2 linked regions of the Parasedimentitalea psychrophila genome follow. The protein of the gene in region 1 binds, or shares a complex with, the protein of each later gene. Links are inferred from orthologs where the notes say so. Each region holds a gene or a part of one and is shown on either strand. Other genes may lie near its edges. The genes, in order: rimM and rpsS.

Region 1 (3,022 bases):
AAGACAGCGAAGAGCGCGTTAAAATGAACGTCGAGCGCATCCAGTACTGGATTGGCCAGGGCGCCCAGCCAACCGACCGTATCGCCCGTATGCTGGAAGCCGCTGGCGTTATTCCAAAGACTTCCCGCAGCAACCCTAAAAAGGGTGTTCCAGGCAAGAAAGCCGTTGCGCGCGCTGAAGAAAAAGCCGCCAAGGCAGCCGACGCTGCCGACGCGGAATAAGATCATGACGCGGCGGGACTCTGAATTTTCCGAGGATTTCCGCAGCCAGTTTGATCTGCTGATGCGGCTCCGGCGTGACGTGCGCCGGTTCCGCAACACACCGGTGGACGAGGCGGTGCTGACGCGCTGCCTCGACGCCATCCGGCTGGCCCCTTCGGTGGGGCTCAGCCAACCCTGGCGCATCCTGCGCGTTGACAGCGAGACGGCCCGCGCCGCCGCTTTGACCAATTTTCAGACCGCCAATGCACAGGCACTGGCCGGCTATTCCGGCGACCGTGCCAAGACCTATTCACAGCTGAAACTGACCGGCATGCAGGACGCCCCGGTGCAACTGGCAATCTACTGCGATGACTCCACAACCCAGGGCCACGGGCTGGGCGCCGCCACCATGCCGGAAATGCGCCGCTATTCGGTGGTCACCGCCATCACCCTGTTCTGGCTGACCCTGCGCGCTGAAGGATTGGGATTGGGCTGGGTCTCGGTGCTGGACCCGGACCAGTTGAACCGGGATCTGAATGTGCCCGCGGACTGGCAGCTGATCGGCTATTTTTGCCTGGGCCACCCCGAACAGATCAGCGAAACGCCCGAGCTGGAACAAAAAGGCTGGGAGACCCGCCAGCAGGCGCTTTTCATCGAGCGCCGATGAGCCTGCTTCTGCGTCCCATCCGAACCGTGATGATGATGGCGCTGGCCTTTGCGACCGGGATAGGCTTTGACCGTATAAAACACAGTGAGCGGTGTCATATTGCCGGCGGCTCGGTAGAGGCCGGACTATGCACAGGAGAAAACAATGAGTGATCTAATCTGTATCGGCGCAGTCGCAGGCTCTTTTGGAGTCCGTGGCGAGGTCCGCCTGAAAAGCTTTTGCGCGGTGCCCGAAGACATCGAGAGCTACTCTCCGCTGCAAAACGAGGATGGCAGCCAAAGCTATACGGTGTCGCTGACCCGGGTGACCAACAACGGTTTTGTGGCCATTCTGGGCGGTGTTGAGACCAAGGAACAGGCGGATGCCATCAAGGGCCTGCGACTGTTTGCACCGCGCGATGCGCTGCCCAATCTGCCCGATGATGAATATTATTATGCCGACCTGACCGGACTGCAGGTGTTTGACACCGGCGGCACCCTGTTGGGGCAGGTGAAATCGGTGATGAACCATGGTGCCGGCGACCTGCTAGAGGTCCAGGCGCCGGGTCTGAAGGATACTGTGTTGCTGCCGTTCACCCAGGCCGCGGTGCCAACGGTCGACATGGGTCAGCGCCGTATCATTGCTGATCCGCCTGATGGCTTGTTCTGACCCATGCCTGCAGGGGGCTTTGCCCCCTCGCACCACAGGCGCTCACCCCCAGGATATTTAGGGCCAGATGAAAGGCAGATCCGCCTCTTCATCTGGCCCTAAATATCCCGGAGCGCGAGGCAGAGCCTCGCAGTTGCGCTGCCTTTCCTTCCGGCCGCCCCTCGCCTATGAAAGCGCCATGACCGAACGCCCAAATAAATCCCACGGCCGCAAGGCCATTCGCCCGACGCTGAAACCGCGCGCACTGATGACCGACACCCCGGATCTGGTCGGCGTCTGGAAGGCCAAGATTCTGACGCTGTTCCCAACCGCCTTCCCCGGAGTGCTGGGCGAAAGCCTGACCGGCAAGGCGCTGCAAGAGGGCCTGTGGCAGCTGGAGACCATCGACCTGCGACGGTTTGGCATCGGCAAACATCGCAATGTTGACGACACCCCGGCCGGCGGCGGTGCTGGAATGGTGCTGCGGGCCGATGTGCTGGGCGCGGCTATCGACCATGCGATGGAGGGGGTGACTGGCAATCACCCGTTGATCTACCTGTCGCCGCGCGGCAGGCCGATGGACCAGCAGATGATGCAGGACCTGGCCTGCGCTGACGGTGTGACCCTGCTCTGTGGCCGCTTTGAAGGCGTCGACGAGCGGGTGCTGCAGCATTATGGCATCCAGGAGGTCAGCCTTGGTGATTTTGTGATGACCGGCGGCGAGATCGCCGCGCAGGCGTTGATTGATGCCACTGTGCGACTGATCCCCAATGTGCTGGGAAATTCCGCCTCGACCGAGGAAGAGAGCTTTTCCTCGGGCCTGCTGGAACATCCGCAATACACCCGCCCGGCTGAGTGGCAGGGGCGCAGGATCCCGGATGTTCTGATGTCAGGCCACCATGGCAATGTCGCCAAGTGGCGCCATGAGATGAGCGAAGAGATCACCAAAGCCCGGCGCCCCGACCTGTGGGATGCCTACGCCAAGCCAAAATAGACCAAGCGTTCTTAGCCCTGGCCACTCGGATAGGCCGTGCCCTCATTCCGGCAACAGGCTGGGGTATCTTCCCGGTAGCCCCCCGGAAACAGTCCTGCCGAGTGACGGCGCTGACGCTGTCTTCTGCAAATCTGGCAAGAACCGCGTGCGGCCCCAAGGAAAGCACATATTTGGCTTGATCTGGCCGCCGCGACGGCCTAATGCTCCGCGGGTCTGGAATCACTTTGGTGGCTCCGGGCCGTTTGGTTTTGCATTCAGCTGATCTGCCTCGACCTTCTTCGGTCACGGGCAGCGGATCAAGACCGGCACACAGGAATGGACAGATCGATCTCTGGCGGGCGCGGCTTGCGGACCCGGTGAAGACCAAGAGCTCTCGGACTGCATAAATCTTCGTGGGAAACCACGAGCTAAAAATTAGGAGTTTGCGATGAACCTGATCGCACAGCTGGAGGCGGAACAAGTTGCCGCCCTGGGGAATGATATCCCCGATTTCAAAGCCGGTGATACCATCCGCGTTGGCTTTCGAGTGACCGA
Region 2 (3,254 bases), 820 kb from region 1 along the record:
GATTTCGGATTTCGAGAAACTCGACGGTGAACACTTTCACTATCTCACCAGCACTTGCGTTTCTGCTGACGAAGGCAAAAACCAATCCTGATGCTACCAAGTTTGACGCGGATTTTAGATTTCACGAGACCCAGTCCTTCAAGGGGGTGGTGAATGGAAGGCCTTATCCAATCATTTCGATTGATACCATTCGAGATGAAGAGGAGCGTGAACTTCACCGCCTAGAGGCGAAGCTTCTGCAAAGGCCAAGTGTTGTAGCTGATTGTGTCGAGCTCAAAGACTACTTGGACAAGTATATAAAATTAAACAAAATTGAGAAACCAGTCCTCAAGCTGACGCATGGTGTCGAGGACCAGGTTCCTCCTGAGCACTACCAGAGCTATGTTAAAGAATGGGAAGCTGAAAGAAAGAAGAGCAAAGGTGATGACGCTTCCTTCAATGAAGATGGAAACCCTGACTTGGACTCTATAATCCCTTCAGTGGAGGAGGCGGTCGGTGGCATTGTTAATGACCACTGAGTTAACGATCCAACTGAAAAAGAGGCTCTCGACACCCTCCTCATTCCCTGTTACGCCGCACCAATCATACAGCCTCGGATTCGTTCCGGGGCTGGTGATTTTTGGATGGGGACCTTCGGGGCCTTATATCGATGGCCACCTCAGTAGTTGGGTTTCTGATGGAACTTCACGAGCAGGGGGCTGAACATAGTCCAGGATGCCGGGTAAACTCGGTGCCTGGGCGCTGCTAAACGGAAGACAGAAAGCATGGCACTCAAGTCGTATAAACCGACGACGCCGGGCCAGCGTGGGCTGGTTCTGATCGACCGTTCGGAGCTTTGGAAAGGTCGCCCGGTTAAATCTCTCACTGAGGGTTTATCCAAAACAGGCGGCCGGAACAACACCGGACGGATTACCTCGCGCCGCCGTGGTGGCGGGGCAAAGCGCCTCTACCGGATCGTTGACTTTAAGCGTAACAAATTTGATGTTGCGGCGACCGTCGAGCGGATCGAATATGACCCGAACCGGACCGCATTCATCGCGCTGATCAAATATGAAGATGGCGAACAGAACTATATCCTTGCTCCACAGCGTCTTGCTGTTGGTGATAAGGTTATCGCCTCTGCTAAGGCCGACATCAAGCCGGGCAACACAATGCCATTCTCGGGCATGCCAATCGGTACCATCATTCACAACATCGAAATGAAGCCAGGCAAAGGCGGCCAGATCGCCCGTGCAGCTGGTACATATGCTCAGTTCGTTGGTCGTGACGGTGGCTACGCTCAGATCCGTTTGTCCTCGGGCGAACTGCGTCTGGTGCGTCAGGAATGTCTGGCAACAGTTGGTGCGGTGTCGAACCCCGACAACTCGAACCAGAACTTTGGTAAAGCTGGCCGTATGCGTCACAAGGGCGTTCGTCCCTCTGTGCGTGGTGTGGTTATGAACCCGGTCGACCACCCACACGGTGGTGGTGAAGGCCGGACATCGGGTGGTCGTCACCCAGTTACCCCTTGGGGTAAGCCTACCAAAGGTGCTCGGACCCGTAACAAGAACAAAGCGTCAAGCAAGCTGATCATCCGCTCGCGTCACGCCAAGAAGAAGGGACGTTAATTCATGTCTCGCTCTGTATGGAAAGGCCCTTTTGTAGACGCTTATGTTCTCAAAAAGGCCGAAGCTGCTCGTGAATCGGGCCGCAAAGAAGTGATCAAGATCTGGTCGCGCCGTTCCACCATTCTGCCCCAGTTCGTGGGTCTGACCTTTGGTGTTTACAACGGTCGCAAGCATATCACAGTCAACGTCTCGGAAGACATGATTGGTCAAAAGTTTGGTGAATATTCGCCAACTCGCACCTATCACGGTCACGCTGCTGACAAAAAAGCGAAGCGGAAATAAGTCATGGGTAAGGAAAAAAACCCCCGCCGCGTGGCAGACAACGAAGCAATGGCAAAACTGCGCATGCTTCGTACCAGCCCCCAGAAATTGAACCTGGTCGCTGGTCTGATCCGTGGCAAGAAAGTTGATCGCGCACTGACCGATCTGACTTTCTCGAACAAGCGTGTTGCTCAGGACGTGAAAAAATGTCTTCAGTCGGCGATTGCCAATGCTGAGAACAACCACAACCTGGACGTGGACGAGCTGATCGTCGCCGAGGCCTATGTGGGCAAAAACATGACCCTGAAGCGCGGACGTCCGCGGGCTCGTGGTCGTTTTGGCAAGATCTTGAAGCCGTTTGCTGAGATCACCATTTTGGTGCGTCAAGTTGAGGAGCAGTCCTAATGGGTAATAAAGTCAATCCAATTGGCATGCGCCTCCAGGTCAACCGTACCTGGGACAGCCGCTGGTACGCTGACACCAAAGATTTTGGTAATCTTCTGCTGGAAGACATCAAAATCCGCGAGTTCGTCAAGACCGAGTGCAAGCAGGCTGGTATCTCGCGTATCATCATCGAGCGTCCGCACAAAAAGTGCCGGGTGACGATCCACACCGCCCGTCCTGGTGTGATCATTGGCAAAAAAGGCGCAGACATCGAAACTCTGCGCAAGAAAATTGCCACGATGACCGATAGCGAACTGCACCTGAACATCGTTGAGGTTCGCAAGCCGGAGCTCGACGCTGCGCTGGTCGGTGAGTCGATCGCACAGCAGCTGGAGCGCCGGGTGTCTTTCCGTCGCGCCATGAAGCGGTCGGTCCAGAACGCAATGCGCATGGGCGCCTTGGGTATCCGGATCAACCTCGCTGGCCGTTTGGGTGGTGCTGAAATCGCGCGTACCGAATGGTACCGTGAGGGCCGCGTGCCGCTGCACACACTGCGTGCGGACATCGATTACGCACATGTCGAAGCAATGACTGCTTATGGTATCATCGGGATCAAGACTTGGATCTTCAAAGGTGAAATCATGGAGCACGACCCGCAGGCACGTGACCGTAAAGCACAGGAACTCCAGGACGGCCCAGCACCTCGCGGTGCAGGCGGTCGTCGCTAAGGGGGACATGACAAATGCTTCAACCAAAGCGTACTAAATTCCGCAAGATGCACAAAGGCCGGATCAAGGGAGACGCCAAAGGCGGCTCTGATCTGAATTTTGGCACTTACGGACTGAAAGCACTCCAGCCTGAGCGTGTGACTGCGCGTCAAATCGAAGCGGCTCGCCGCGCGATGACTCGCCACATGAAGCGCCAGGGCCGTGTCTGGATCCGGATCTTCCCGGATACTCCGGTTACGTCCAAGCCTACCGAAGTCCGTATGGGTAAAGGTAA

Evidence for each region.
Region 2: the proteins of rimM (region 1) and rpsS are in contact, whole or in part, in a crystal structure (PDB 3A1P), measured with the Thermus thermophilus proteins. The link is inferred for Parasedimentitalea psychrophila from one-to-one orthologs. Residues at the interface, in WP_008632437.1 of Thermus thermophilus: Val4, Glu5, Ile6, Gly7, Arg8, Arg22, Gly23, Glu24, Val26, Leu84, Glu85, Glu86, Gly87, Arg88, Tyr89, Tyr90, Tyr91, Phe92, Leu94, Asp111, Ile112, Leu113, Asp114, Ala115, Gly116, Ala117, Gln118, Asp119, Val120, Ile122; in WP_011173711.1 of Thermus thermophilus: Lys28, Arg29, Leu30, Lys32, Thr48, Gln56, His57, Val58, Pro59, Val60, Tyr61, Thr63, Met66, Glu73, Phe74, Pro76, Thr77, Arg78, Arg81, His83, Gly84, Lys85, Glu86, Ala87, Lys88, Ala89, Thr90, Lys91, Lys92, Lys93.

What each region holds. Positions count from the first base shown.
Region 1 is NZ_CP127247.1:1,299,888-1,302,909, forward strand. The notes cover bases 61-2,763. They hold rimM (ribosome maturation factor RimM), read left to right. Parts: upstream 61-1,011; coding sequence 1,012-1,515; downstream 1,516-2,763. Other genes in these bases: rpsP (30S ribosomal protein S16), read left to right, coding at 61-221; bluB (5,6-dimethylbenzimidazole synthase), read left to right, coding at 226-867; trmD (tRNA (guanosine(37)-N1)-methyltransferase TrmD), read left to right, coding at 1,694-2,488. Outside these bases: more of rpsP, read left to right, coding at 1-60; rplS (50S ribosomal protein L19), read left to right, coding at 2,916-3,022. UniProt on the Escherichia coli protein: One of at least 4 proteins (Era, RbfA, RimM and RsgA/YjeQ) that assist in the late assembly stage of the 30S ribosomal subunit.
Region 2 is NZ_CP127247.1:2,121,873-2,125,126, forward strand. What follows is about bases 315-3,249. They hold rpsS (30S ribosomal protein S19), read left to right. Parts: upstream 315-1,610; coding sequence 1,611-1,889; downstream 1,890-3,249. Other genes in these bases: QPJ95_RS10245 (hypothetical protein), read left to right, coding at 315-518; rplB (50S ribosomal protein L2), read left to right, coding at 765-1,607; rplV (50S ribosomal protein L22), read left to right, coding at 1,893-2,273; rpsC (30S ribosomal protein S3), read left to right, coding at 2,273-2,980; rplP (50S ribosomal protein L16), read left to right, coding at 2,995-3,249. Outside these bases: more of QPJ95_RS10245, read left to right, coding at 1-314; more of rplP, read left to right, coding at 3,250-3,254. UniProt on the Escherichia coli protein: In the E.coli 70S ribosome in the initiation state it has been modeled to contact the 23S rRNA of the 50S subunit forming part of bridge B1a; this bridge is broken in the model with bound EF-G.